DNA from 3 places in the Bradyrhizobium roseum genome. Region 3 is predicted to be linked to each of the others. Evidence: predicted binding sites of a transcription regulator. Region 3 holds the regulator's gene; each other region holds the start of a gene.
What was found. Region 3 encodes PhoB, which activates phosphate uptake and scavenging genes when phosphate is short. Its sites were predicted from a motif close to TGTCATNNANCTGTCAT; they were not measured.
Positions count from the first base shown of each region.

Region 1 (4,551 bases), 2.9 Mb from region 3:
CGCGGCGGACGATTTCCGGCGCAAAGCTGGGAACGCCGACAAAGGTGATGTCCTCACCTTCCGTCAGCGTATCGCCGATCCGCAAGGTGCCGTGGTTCGGGATGCCGACAACATCGCCGGCATACGCCTCGTCGGCCACTGAACGGTCCTGCGCGAAGAAGAATTGCGGGCTCGACAGGCTCATGTTCTTGCCGGTCCGCACCAGCTTGGCCTTCATGCCGCGACTGAGCTTGCCCGAGCACAGCCGCGCAAAGGCGATACGGTCGCGGTGGTTGGGATCCATGTTGGCCTGGATCTTGAACACGAACGCGCTCATGCGCGGCTCGGCCGCCTCGACCTTGCGCAGATTGGATTCCTGCGCGCGCGGCGGCGGTGCGAACTTGCCGAGGCCTTCCAGCAGGTCGCCGACGCCGAAATTGCGCAGCGCGCTGCCGAAATAGACCGGCGTCAGATGGCCCTCGCGAAACGCCTCCAGCTCGAACGGCTTGCAGGCTTCGGAGACCAGCGCGAGTTCGTCCTTGATTTCGCCAACGTCGAGGTTGGCGTTGCGCCCGGCGAGATCGGCGATGTCGATCTGCTCGGTCGCGCCGGTCTTGGCGCCGCCGCCTTCGAGCAGTCGCACGCCGCCATTGACGACATCGTAGGTGCCGAGGAAATCGCGGCCGCGACCGACCGGCCAGGTCATCGGCGTGGTGTCGAGCGCCAGCGTCTTCTCGATCTCGTCCAGCAGGTCGAACGTATCGCGGCTCTCGCGGTCCATCTTGTTGATGAAGGTGATGATCGGAATGTCGCGCAGCCGGCACACTTCGAACAGTTTTCGGGTGCGTGCCTCGATGCCCTTGGCCGCGTCGATCACCATCACCGCGGAATCGACCGCCGTCAGCGTGCGATAAGTGTCCTCGGAAAAGTCCTCGTGACCTGGCGTATCCAGCAGGTTGAAGACGAGGTCCTGGAACTCGAACGTCATCACCGAGGTCACGACCGAGATGCCGCGCTCGCGCTCGATCTTCATCCAGTCGGAGCGGGTGTTGCGACGCTCGCCCTTGGCCTTGACCTGCCCCGCCAGATTGATCGCGCCGCCGAACAGCAGCAGCTTTTCGGTCAGCGTGGTCTTGCCGGCGTCCGGATGGGAAATGATCGCAAACGTGCGCCGCCGCGCCACTTCATCGGCAAGCGGCGAGCGGGACGGCGATTCGGCATTGATGACGATGTCGGACATGAGGCACGAGCGTTTGGCAGGGAAATTTGGGCTAATCAAGCCTCATTTGGTGATTGTGGAACCCGCTCACCAGCCCCATATCGCCGTGTGGAAGGACGACCTTCCTTTTCACGGCATTTTGGCGGGGACGGCCCTGCCCGGTTTGGAGGGTCGTGATGGCGTGGGCTGTGTTGTTTGCCGCAGGTCTGCTCGAAATCGGTTGGGCCATCGGTCTCAAATACACCGAAGGTTTTACGCGTCTGATACCGTCGGTGCTCACGCTGGCGGCGATGACCGGGAGCATCGTCCTGCTCGGCCTCGCCCTGAAAACGCTGCCGATCGGAACGGCTTACGCGGTCTGGACCGGTATTGGTGCGGTCGGGACGGCGATCCTCGGCATCGCCCTGTTCGGCGAGCCTGCCACGCTTGCCCGCCTCGCCTGCATCGGACTGATCGTGGCAGGCATCCTCGGGCTCAAACTCGTCAGCGGATCAGCGTAGCAACTGCACCGCCCAGTAGGTCAGCGCCGCCACGATGGCGGACGCCGGAATGGTGATCACCCAGGCGTAGACGATCGAACTCGCCACGTTCCAGCGGACCGCCGAAACCCGCCGCGCTGCGCCGACGCCGACGATGGCGCCGGTAATGGTATGGGTCGTGGAGACGGGAATCCCCAGATAGGTCGCCATGAACAGCGTCGCCGCCCCGCCGGTCTCGGCGCAAAAACCCTGCATCGGCGTCAGCTTGGTGATCCGCAGCCCCATGGTGCGGACGATCCGCCAGCCGCCCATCAGCGTGCCCAGCCCCATCGCGGCCTGGCAGGAGATCACGACCCAGAACGGAATGCTGAATTCGCTGCCGAGATGCCCTTGCGAGTACAGCAGGACGGCGATGATGCCCATGGTCTTCTGCGCGTCGTTGCCGCCATGGCCGAGCGAATAGAGTGAGGCCGAGACGAATTGCAGGATACGAAACGCGCGGTCGACCGCAAACGGCGTCGAGCGCACCGACAGCCAGGACACGATCGCCACCAGCACCAGCGCCAGCAGGAACCCCACCAGCGGCGACAACACGATCGCCAGCAGCGTCTTGGTCAGGCCGGTCCAGACTGCGGCTGAAATTCCGGCTTTAGCGATCCCCGCTCCCACCAACCCGCCGATCAGCGCATGCGAACTGGACGAGGGAATCCCGAGCGCCCAGGTGATCAGATTCCAGACGATGGCGCCGACCAGCGCGGCAAAGATCACGCTGGCATCGACCACACTCGGCTCGATGATGCCGGTGCCGATGGTATTGGCGACGTGGAGCCCGAACACCAGGAAGGCGATGAAATTGAAAAACGCGGCCCACAACACCGCATATTGCGGGCGCAGCACCCGCGTCGACACGATCGTCGCGATCGAATTGGCGGCGTCGTGCAGCCCGTTGAGGAAGTCGAACAGCAGCGCGACCGCGATCAGGAAGACCAGAACCGGCAGGGCGAGGGTGGCATCCACGTGATGGCCCTGCCCTATACCTGTTCGATTACGATGGAGTTGATCTCATTGGCGACGTCATCGAAGCGGTCGGACACTTTCTCGAGATGCTTGTAGATTTCGGCGCCCACGATGAAATCCATCGAGCTGCCGCTGCGGTGCTTGAGATACAGTTCCTTCAGTCCGATGTCGTGGAGATCGTCGATGCGGCCTTCGAGCTTACCGATCTCTTCGGTGATGGCGCTCAGCATTGCGACGTTGTTGCCGATCGACTGCATCAGCGGCAGCGCGCGGCCGACGAGATTGGCGCATTCGACCAGCAGGGTCCCGATCTCGCGCATCGGCGGTTCGAACGTGCGGACCTCGAACAGCACCACTGCCTTCGCAGTCTGCTGCATCTGGTCGATCGCGTCGTCCATCGCCGTGATCAGGTTCTTGATATCGCCGCGGTCAAACGGGGTGATGAAGGTGCGCCGCACCGCCGTCAGCACCTCGCGGGTGATGCCGTCCGCGTCATTTTCGAACTGGTTGACGCGCTGGCAGAACACCGGCGTTTCCGCGCCGCCGCGCAGCATGTCCTGAAGCGCCAGCGCCCCCTGTACGACCGTCTGGGCGTGCCGGTCAAACAGGTCGAAAAACCGTTCCTCCTTGGGCAGAAAGGCGCGAAACCAGCGCATCAGCATTGGTCAAAATCCATCGTTCTGGGGGGCGCCGGACGGCTGTCACAATACTGTCATAGACTATCGGAGTGAAAAGCGCGCCGCGGGATGACCCGGGAACCGGGTCATCCACCGCTTTATAAGGCCGAAAATGCCGTCAAACTCGACCGTTTTACAGGGAACGGCGCAAATAATGCGCGATTTCGCCGATGACGCCGCGCCGGAAGGTCAGCACGCAGGCCACAAAGATAACACCCTGGATCACCGTCACCCACTGTCCGAACCCGGCCAGATATTGCTGCATGGCGATGATGACAAAAGCGCCGACGACGGGGCCGAAGACGGTGCCGAGACCGCCGACCAGCGTCATCAGCACGATTTCGCCGGACATCGTCCAGTGCACGTCGGTGAGCGAGGCGTTCTGCGCCACGAACACTTTCAGCGAACCGGCGAATCCGGCCAGCGTGCCGGACAGGATGAAGGCCAGCAACTTGTACTGGTCGGTCTTGTAGCCCAGCGAGATCGCCCGCGGCTCGTTCTCGCGGATCGCCTTCAGGACCTCGCCGAACGGCGAGTTGATGGTGCGATAGATCAGGAGAAATCCGGCGAGGAATCCGACCAGCACGACATAATAGAGCACCGTCGGCTTGGCGAGATTGAAGATGCCGAACAGGTAGCCCTGCGGAATGCCCTGAATGCCGTCTTCACCGTGGGTGAACGGCGCCTGCAGGTAGATGAAGTAGAGCAATTGCGACAGCGCCAGCGTGATCATCGAGAAGTAGATGCCCTGGCGTCGGATCGAGATGAAGCCGGTGACGACGGACAGCGCCGCGGAGGCTGCGACGCCGACCAGGATACCGAGTTCCGGCGACAGCCCCCACTCCTTGAGCGCATGGGCCGTGCAATAGCCCGCGGTGCCCAGAAACATCGCGTGGCCGAACGACAGCAGGCCGCCATAGCCGATCAGGAGGTTGAAGGCGCAGGCGAGCAGCGCGAAGCACAAGGCCTGCATCACGAAGAACGGATAAATGCCGGTCAGCGGCACCAACCCCAGGAGCACGGCCATCGCCGCAAACACGATCATCTCGTCGCGCACGGCACGCGGCGTTACCGGCAGGGTGTCGTCAGTCAATGCGCTCATGTCAGGCCGCCCGTCCGGTCAGTCCCGCCGGCTTGATCAGCAACACCAGGACCATCAGAACGAAAACCACGGTGTTGG
Region 1 is NZ_CP129212.1:4,215,841-4,220,391, forward strand. Features, by position in the region: gene QUH67_RS20335 (peptide chain release factor 3) at 1-1,219, opposite strand, end outside; gene sugE (quaternary ammonium compound efflux SMR transporter SugE) at 1,375-1,698, shown strand; gene QUH67_RS20345 (inorganic phosphate transporter) at 1,690-2,694, opposite strand; gene QUH67_RS20350 (DUF47 domain-containing protein) at 2,709-3,353, opposite strand; gene QUH67_RS20355 (branched-chain amino acid ABC transporter permease) at 3,505-4,473, opposite strand; gene QUH67_RS20360 (branched-chain amino acid ABC transporter permease) at 4,475-4,551, opposite strand, start outside.
Region 1: the regulator PhoB is predicted to act here: its motif matches at 3,394-3,410, upstream of QUH67_RS20350 (DUF47 domain-containing protein).

Region 2 (4,551 bases), 2.2 Mb from region 3:
CGTCGCCTTGTCGACCACCTTCATCTTGGTCTTCATCGGGACGATTTCGTCCTTGAACTTGTTGGCCTGCTGGGCGGCCGCCATGCGGCGCTGCGATTCCAGCGAGTATTCGTCCTGGTATTCGCGGCTGACCTTGTAGCGCTCGGCGACGATATCGGCGGTGTCGATCATCGCCATGAAGATATCGGGCGCGACCTTGAGCAGTTCAGGATCGATCGATTCCTTCGGCGAACCGCCGCCCGGGATCGAGATGCTCTCGACGCCGCCGGCGACGATGCAGTCGGCACCATCAGAGCGGATCGAGTTGGCGGCCATCGCGATGGTCTGCAGGCCCGACGAGCAGAAGCGGTTCACCGACACGCCGCCGGTCGACTTCGGCAGGCCGGCGAGCAGCGCGGCCTGGCGGCCGATGTTCGGGGCGCCATGCGCGCAGTTGCCTAGATAGCAATCCTCGACATAGTCCTTGTCGACGCCCGCGCGCTCCACGGCGTGCTTGATGGCGTGGCTCGCCAACGACATCGGCGGAGTGATGTTGAATCCGCCGCGGCCGGACTTCGCCAGCCCGGTACGTGCATAGGAAACGATAACAGCTTCACGCATTTTGAAAGACCTCCCTTGGATGCGATCCAGTATGGACTGGCGCCGCGCCGGTGTGTAGTGGAAACCCGAATTCCGGCGAGCGGAAAAGAATGACCCGCAAGCCGGCCCGGACCGGGATTTGCACAACGGCCGTGCTTCGGCAAGGCCGTGCGGGCGTTCCGGCGCAGCAGGCCCGCGACGAAAGACCCATGCGCCGGCTATTTCACTGGGCGAAATTGATCGCTATTGAAATGCTCTGCGTACAAGCTGCGGCTTAGTCAGCATCAGGTCAGGGGGAGCGATGGTCAAGGCTTTGCAACGATGGCTGGATGCCCACCAACTGCCGGCGATCATCGCCGCCGTACTCGGCGTGGTCTTGACGATTTCTGTGCTGATAGTGGCGATCGGTTATCTCGTGGCGAGGTCCTGAAGCCACCCTGCGGTTCGGCGCTGATGTAGCCCGCATGAGCGTTTGCGACATGCGGGGGCCGCTCTTTCACCGACCCGCATATCGCAAGAGCTCATGTGGGCTACAATATCTGCGGATTCTGCCCCTCTCAGATATGCTGCGCCATGATCCGGCCGGGCCGCGCATCCTGGCGCGGCTCGATATCGACCGACCAGAGGTCGCGGTTGTCGACGTCCTTCAGCGTCACGGTCATCACTTCGGTCCTGCCGTCGATGTCGACGCGGCCGAAGAACTGCATGCCGTAACAGGGCGCGAGGTTTTCGCCGTCGCAGCCCTTCTGGAACATCGCCTTTGGCCCGAACGTATTGTCGAGCGGGGCCGGCGCCCAGGTGCCCGCATGCAGGGGGCCACTGACGAATTCCCAGAACGGTTCGAAATCCTGGAAGGCCGCGCGGTTCGGATCGTAATGGTGCGCCGCCGTGTAGTGCATGTCGGCGGTCAGCCACACCGTGTTGCGGATGCCGGCGCGTTTCATGAACGACAATAGATCGGCGATCTCATGCTCGCGCCGCTCCGGCGGGCCGTCGCCGAGCGCAATGCCGTCCTCGCTGAACAGGCCGATCGGCATGTCGGCGGCGATCACCTTCCAGGTCGCATCGGACGCCACCAGTTCGCGCTTAAGCCAGGCCAGTTGCGCCGCACCGAGGATGCAGGCCTCGCTGTGGTCGTCGCGCTTGTTGAAGCTGGAATCGCGGTAGCTGCGCATGTCCAGCATGAAGATGTCGAGCAGCGGGCCGTAGGCGATCTTGCGATAGATCCGGCCGTCCCGGGCGGGCACCGCGCGCATCGGCATGAATTCGTGGAACGCGCGGCGCGCCCGCGCCACCAGCAGCGAGCTGCCGTCCTCGGCATAGCCGGTTTCGTCGGCGGTGCCGCCCGGCGCCCAGTCGTTGGTGACCTCGTGATCGTCCCATTGCGCGAACATCGGCACGGCGGCATGGAAGGCGCGGAAATTTCGGTCGAGCCAGTTGTATTTGTAGTTGCCGCGGAACTGGTTGAGGGTGTGCGCTTCCACCGATTTCTCTTCGGTGATGATGTTCCGCCAAACCTCGCCATTGGGCAGCTTCAATTCCCGCTCCACCGGACAATCCGCATAGATGTGGTCGCCGCAATGGATGAAGAAGTCAGGACGGTTGTCGAGCATGGTGCGGTAAGTCCGCATCCCGCCACGATTTTCGTCGATGCCCCAGCCCTGCCCCGCGGTATCGCCCGACCAGGCGAAGGACAGGTTGCCGCGCGCACTGGGCGCGGTGCGGAAATGGCCGCGCTGGATCTCGCCGGCGATGCCGTCGCCACTTTCGAACCGCACGCGATAGAAGATGTCCTGCCCGGCCGGCAGATCGTGAAGCATAACTTTTGCGGTGAAGTCGCTGTTCGGCAGGGCGTCGCCGGTTGCCGAGCCAATAATCGTCTTGAAAGCTTCGTCGGCCGAACACTCGACCTGCATGCGCGCGGCGCGGTCGGCGCGGGCCCAGATCACGGCGGAGTCGGCCGAAACGTCGCCGGACTGGATGCCGCTCGTGATCAGCGGACGATCGGCGGCGCGGCTGAGGTAGGGTCTGGCGAGGCTGCCAAGACCGGCGACCGCGCACGTCGCGGCGGAGCGGACCAGCCATTGGCGCCGGTTAACAGCCTGACCGCCGCGTATCGCAATCGGCATCGAAGCACCCTCGTCGAATCATGACGACGGTGTGCCCGAGCAATTTGAATGTAGGCCGAAGGTTTTACGACAGGTGGATGACGCGCGAGCGCATCATCGCCGTGCAGGCATTTGGCGCGGCTGGAGTGCCGCTTGGTGCGCGTCGCCCGAACCTCAGAACCTGTAGTTCACACCGGCCCTGACGGTATGGAAGGTGAAGTCCTGGGAAATGCGTTCGACATAGTTGGCGCCCGGAGGCGCGAAGGTGCTGCCGGGCACGTAAGCCGACGTATAGTTGATCGAGCCGAGATCGGTGTAGAGATATTCGAGCTTGACCGTCCATCTTGGCGCGAACGCATGCTCGACACCCGCGCCGACCGTCCATCCAACTCGGGTCTCGTTGGCCGAGCCGGTCTTCGCATAACCGTTTGCCGAGGTCAGATCCCAGCTTCCACTGACGTTGCCGACCGCAAGACCGCCGGTGGCGTAGAGCAGCGTCGTATTGAACGCCACACCGGCGCGTCCACGCACGGTCATGAACCAGTCGTTCTTGATGCTTTCGTTGAACGTGCGGGTGGTGGGCGGATTGGCGGCCGTATACACCACGCGCTGCCTGAGATCCGAGCCATTGATGTCGGCCTCGATGCCGAAAACCCCGGCCCCGTTCTGCCAATTATAGCCAGCCTGCAGACCGCCGACGACGCCGGCCGGATCGAGCCGGTTGTTGCTGATGGCGATGAATTGATTCTGGAACGCGGCGCCTTCGCCCGCCCAGCTGCTGTTTTGGTCAAGCGTCGTGCGCAGATCCGAACGGCCCCAGCCGTATCCGACATTGCCGCCGACGTAGAAGCCGGTCCAGTTGTACACCGCCGCTGCCGCAGGGGCCTTGGTGTAGCGGGCCGGCATGTCCGCCGCGAAGGCGCCGAGTGAGCCCGCCAGGAAAATCGATGCCGCAGCTGCGATTGTCTTCATCTTGCCCCGCCCTTCAAGAATTCAGCCATGTTCCGACACACAATGCCCGAGTTCCCGGAAGGGCGCTGTAGTGGAACCGCAACAGGGGCAACCAAAAAGTGCAAAAAGGGTATTTTAGTACCTACAAAATCTCTCGTCGACGTAGAGGGCGCACTCGCAGGAGGTCGTCAATCGAGATCACCGTTGCCAGCCGCAGATGGCACCCGACTTACACGGCCAGGTCTGGATCCGTGTGTCGCGTGCCTGGGCGTCGAGCGGGTTGCTGCGGGGTCGCGCCAGCCTGGTGCGGGCGGCGACACGCGGTTTTGCGGCGCGCGGTTTCTCGACACGCTCCTCCGCGGTCTGCGGCTGGGGCGCGGCTTCCTTCGCCACCACCACGCGTTCCGTCTTCACCGGCCGGCTGTCGCTCCGCGCCTCGATGCGCACGGGCGCGAACTGCGTCTCCGGGCCGAGCCGTTTAGGTGAGAGCACGGCCTGGGACAGATCGAGGCCGAGGAACTGGCTGGCGCGATATTCATCCGCCAGCGCGGCGCCGCCCGATATCAGGAGCCCTGTGCAAAGCGCTGCAGAAATAGCGTTTTTCAGGCCCATCGTCGGCCTCCTGAAATCAACTGAAAGATGAATGCCCGGCCATCATGTAGGAAGCCGGCCGGATAATTCCAGCCATTCCCTGCCGCAAGGTTAGCGAAGGGTGAGCCCCGGCTGTGGAAAACTTCCAAGCCGAGTGAACACGACCTATTCAGCCGCCTGCGCCACCGGCTGGCCGATCGATGCTTCCAGCCGTGCGCATTCGGCGCGGAATTTGGCGACGTTGACGTCCTTGATGTGGCCGTAGCCGCGCACCAGTTCCGCTGATTTCGCCAGCGCCACCAGCCGCGGCCAGTCCTGCGGC
Region 2 is NZ_CP129212.1:1,975,370-1,979,920, reverse strand. Features, by position in the region: gene QUH67_RS09325 (thiolase family protein) at 1-600, opposite strand, end outside; gene QUH67_RS09320 (hypothetical protein) at 881-1,009, shown strand; gene QUH67_RS09315 (alkaline phosphatase D family protein) at 1,137-2,708, opposite strand; gene QUH67_RS09310 (outer membrane protein) at 2,862-3,659, opposite strand; gene QUH67_RS09305 (hypothetical protein) at 3,837-4,250, opposite strand; gene QUH67_RS09300 (indolepyruvate ferredoxin oxidoreductase family protein) at 4,395-4,551, opposite strand, start outside.
Region 2: the regulator PhoB is predicted to act here: its motif matches at 2,775-2,791, upstream of QUH67_RS09315 (alkaline phosphatase D family protein).

Region 3 (4,551 bases):
GCCTTCTTTAACTGGTTGCCCGACAGCGCGACACAGGCGCGCTCCAGCATCTGAACGGACTCCTCGAGCTCGGCCTCGGTCACGATCAGTGGCGCCAGGAAGCGCACCACATTGTCGCCGGCGCCGACGGTGAGCAATTTCTGGTCCCGCAGCGCGTTGACGAGATCGCCCGAGGGAACCACGGCCTTGACGCCGATCAAGAGCCCCTCGCCGCGCACTTCCGCGAGTATGGCGGGATAGCGGTCGACCACGGAGGCGAGCTTCTGTTTCAGCAGCAGCGACATCTTCTGCACGTGGTCGAAGAAGCCGGGCTTGAGCATGACGTCGAGCACCGCATTGGCCGAGGCGATCGCCAGCGGGTTGCCGCCGAAGGTCGATCCGTGCGAACCGGGCGTCATGCCGCTGGCCGCTTCCGCAGTCGCCAGCACCGCGCCGATCGGAAAGCCGCCGCCCAGCGCTTTCGCCAGCGACATCACATCGGGGGTGACGCCGATGCGCTTGTAGGCAAAGAGATCGCCGGTGCGGCCCATCCCGGTCTGCACTTCGTCGAACGCCAGCAGCAGGCCGTGTTCGTCGCAGAGCTGCCGCAGCGCCTTGAAGAACGACTGCGGCGCCGAACGCACGCCGCCCTCGCCCTGCACCGGCTCGATCAGGATGCCGGCGGTATGCGGACCGATCGCCTTCTTCACCGCTTCGAGATCGCCGTGCGGCACCTGGTCGAAGCCGTCCATCGGCGGGCCAAAGCCTTCGAGATATTTGGCGGAGCCGGTGGCGGCAAGCGTGCCGAGCGTGCGGCCGTGGAACGCGCCCTCGAAGGTGATGAGGCGATAGCGTTCGGGATGGCCCTTGGAGAACTGATAGCGGCGCACGAGCTTGATCACGCCTTCCATCGCTTCCGCGCCGGAATTGCAGAAGAACACCATGTCGGCGAAGCTCTGCTCGCACAGCCGCGCGGCGAGCTTCTCTCCGTCCGGGCTCTTGAACAGGTTCGACATGTGCCAGAGTTTTGTCGCCTGCTCCTGCAGCGCCGCGATCAGGTGCGGATGACAGTGGCCCAGCGCGTTGACCGCGACGCCCGAGGTGAAGTCGAGATAGCGCTCGCCACCGGTCGATGTCAGCCAGCAGCCTTCGCCGCGTTCGAAGCCGAGGTCGACCCTGGCAAAGACGGGGAGCAAATGCGAGGCGGCGCTATGGGTCATGGCAATCACTTGAGGTTCGAGCCCTGTCTTCAAGACCTGCCGTGGAGCACGTCCGTGCCTTGACATCGGTGCCTTGGCGCGAGGCGGCGACAGCCGGTCTTGCGAAACGAAACGTGCCGCCTCTTTGGGGCGGCACGTGAGAGGCATTCTATGTGGGCGCGGAGCGCTGTCAACACGCCATGGAACACGCCTTTCCTGCATCTCAGGAGGGCTAAATCCGTAGGATTGCGGTGTGGTGGAAAACACGCAGTATCGTGCCTACATGTCGGAACATGTGGACGTTGGGGCGCGGACTCTTGCGCCGGAGTCACGCCATATTGTAGCTTTTGGGCTGTCGGGTACGACATCTCGTGCGGCGGTTTTTATCCCTAAGAGTCCATTTTGTATTGCGTACACGTTCGGGCGCGCTTTCCGCGCCCGGCGAGGGCTAAGGGATTCTGACCGCAGGGTTTTTTGAGACGAATGACGTCGCCCGCGCTGCCCCATATCGGCCGGCGCGGTGCGAAGGAAAGACTACGATGACGGTATTGACCTGGTCCGACGATCGCGTCGAGCAGCTGAAGAAGCTCTGGGAAGCCGGCTTGTCGGCAAGCCAGATTGCCGCGGAACTCGGAAATGTGACCCGAAACGCTGTGATCGGCAAGGTGCACCGGCTGGGCCTCTCCGGCCGCGCCAAGTCACCCTCCTCGGCCGCGCCGCGGCAGCGCAAGGCGCGCCCGGCCCAGCAGATGGTGCGCGTGTCGCGCCCGGTTTCGCGCGGCAACACCGCGCTGGCGCACGCCTTCGAGGTCGAGATCGAACCCGATCCGATCGCCTTCGACAACGTGGTGCCGATGAGCCAGCGGCTGTCGCTGCTCGAACTCAACGAAGCCACCTGCCACTGGCCGGTCGGCGATCCCGCCAGCCCGGAATTCTTCTTCTGCGGCGGCAAGGCGCTTTCGGGACTGCCCTACTGCGCGCATCACTCGCGCGTGGCGTATCAGCCGGCGTCCGATCGGCGGCGTGCGGCACCGAAGCCGACCCGTTAAGTCGCGCGCGATACTCCAAAGCGGCCGTCCCTGCAAACGCAGGGGCCCATCACCACAGGTGTGTGGGGTTTTGGCGAGCGTGAGCTCCGGGCTCAATTCAACAATCGAGATTCGTGGTTATGGCTCCCCGCGTTCGCGGGGACGGCGATAGAATGCAGGGTGAGGCACTGGAGCCGTGCTACGACTCCACCTTCGCGAACCGATCATCCAGCGCATATCCCGCGCCGCGCACGGTGCGGATCGGATCCTGTTCGCGGCCCGGGTTGAGGAGTTTGCGCAGCCGGCCGATGTGGACGTCGACGGTGCGTTCGTCGATGTAAATGTCGCGGCCCCAGACGCTGTCGAGCAATTGCTCGCGGCTGAACACGCGGCCGGGATGCTCCAGGAAAAATTCCAGTAGCCGATACTCGGTCGGGCCGAGATCGATCGAGCGGCCCGAGCGCGCGACGCGGCGCTTCTCGCGATCGAGTTCGATATCGCCATAGGTCAAGACGGTAGCGAGCCGCTCTGGGCTTGCCCGCCGCAGCAGACCCTTCACCCGCGCCAGCAACTCCGGCACCGAAAACGGTTTAACGATGTAGTCGTCGGCGCCGGTCGCAAGGCCACGCACCCGCTCGCTCTCCTCACCGCGCGCCGTGAGCATGATGATCGGCAACTGCTTGGTCTCCGGCCGCGCCCGCAAGCGACGGCACAGTTCGATACCCGACAGGCCCGGCAGCATCCAGTCCAGCACGACGAGATCGGGAATGCGCTCCTTCAGCCGCGTATCGGCATCGTCGCCGCGGCCGACGGTTTCGACCTCATAGCCTTCGGCGTCGAGGTTGTAGCGCAACAGCGTGGTCAGCGCTTCTTCGTCCTCGACCACCATAATGCGCGCGCTCATCTTTTATTCCTCAAGTACTAGGCAACGTGGTGGCAAACGTCGTCATGTCGCCCTTCGGGCGCTTGTCGAGCATCTGCTGGCCTTCGATCATGTAGAACACGGTTTCGGCGATGTTGGTCGCGTGATCGCCGATCCGCTCGATATTCTTGGCACAGAACATCAGGTGAATGCAGAACGAGATGTTGCGCGGGTCTTCCATCATATAGGTCAGGAGTTCCCGGAACAACGAGGTACAGATGGCGTCGACTTCCTCGTCGCCCTTCCATACCGCCAGCGCCGCCGGGAGGTCGTGCGCCGCATAGGCGTCCAGCACCGATTTGACCTGCGATTGCACCAGGTCGGTCATGTGCTCCAGGCCGCGAATGAGCTTCAGCGGCTGAAAATCATTCTCCAGCGCGGCGACGCGCTTTCCCATGTTCTTGGCGAGATCGCCGATCCGCTCCAGGTCGGTGGCGACACGCATGGCGCCGACGATCTCGCGCAGATCGACCGCCATCGGCTGGCGCCGTGCGATGGTCAGCACCGCGCGCTCCTCGATCAGGTGCTGCAGACGGTCGACCTCGACATCGGCCGCGACGACGCGGTTGCCGAGCGCGACGTCGCGGCGGACCAGCGCGTCGACGGATTCGGTGATCATGCGCTCGACCTGGCCGCCCATCTCGGCGACGAGACGGGTCAATTCCTGGAGGTCGCTGTCGAACGCCTTGGCGGTGTGTTCAGAAGCCATTTTCTATCTCCTCAACCGAACCGGCCGGTGATGTAATCTTGCGTGCGTCGATCGCTCGGGGAGGTGAATATCTTGTTGGTGTCGTCGAACTCGATCAACTCGCCGAGATACATGAAGGCGGTCTTGTCGGAGACGCGCGCCGCCTGCTGCATGTTATGGGTGACGATCGCGATCGTGTAGTCCTCCGCCAGTTCGGTGATCAGTTCCTCGATCTTGGCGGTCGAAATCGGATCCAGCGCCGAGCAGGGTTCGTCGAACAGGATCACCTCCGGCCGCACCGCGACCGTACGCGCGATGCAGAGCCGCTGTTGCTGGCCGCCGGACAGCGAAAGGCCGCTGGCATTGAGTTTGTCCTTGACCTCGTTCCACAGCGCGCCGCCGCGCAGCGCCTTCTCGACCCGGCCGTCCATCTCGGACTTGGAGATCTTCTCATAGAGGCGGATGCCGAAGGCGATGTTTTCGTAGATCGTCATCGGGAACGGCGTCGGCTTCTGGAACACCATGCCGACACGGGCGCGCAGCAGATTGAGGTCGAGCTTGGGGTCGAGAATGTTGGTCTGGTCCAGCATCAACTGGCCGGTCGCTTTCTGGCCGGGATAGAGATCGTACATCCGGTTGAAGATCCGCAGCAGCGTGGACTTGCCGCAGCCGGACGGGCCGATGAAGGCCGTGACACGGTTGGTGCCGAGCGTCAGATTGATATCCTTCAGCGCG
Region 3 is NZ_CP129212.1:7,075,298-7,079,848, forward strand. Features, by position in the region: gene QUH67_RS33560 (aspartate aminotransferase family protein) at 1-1,199, opposite strand, end outside; gene QUH67_RS33565 (GcrA family cell cycle regulator) at 1,718-2,227, shown strand; gene phoB (phosphate regulon transcriptional regulator PhoB) at 2,406-3,110, opposite strand; gene phoU (phosphate signaling complex protein PhoU) at 3,121-3,837, opposite strand; gene pstB (phosphate ABC transporter ATP-binding protein PstB) at 3,849-4,551, opposite strand, start outside.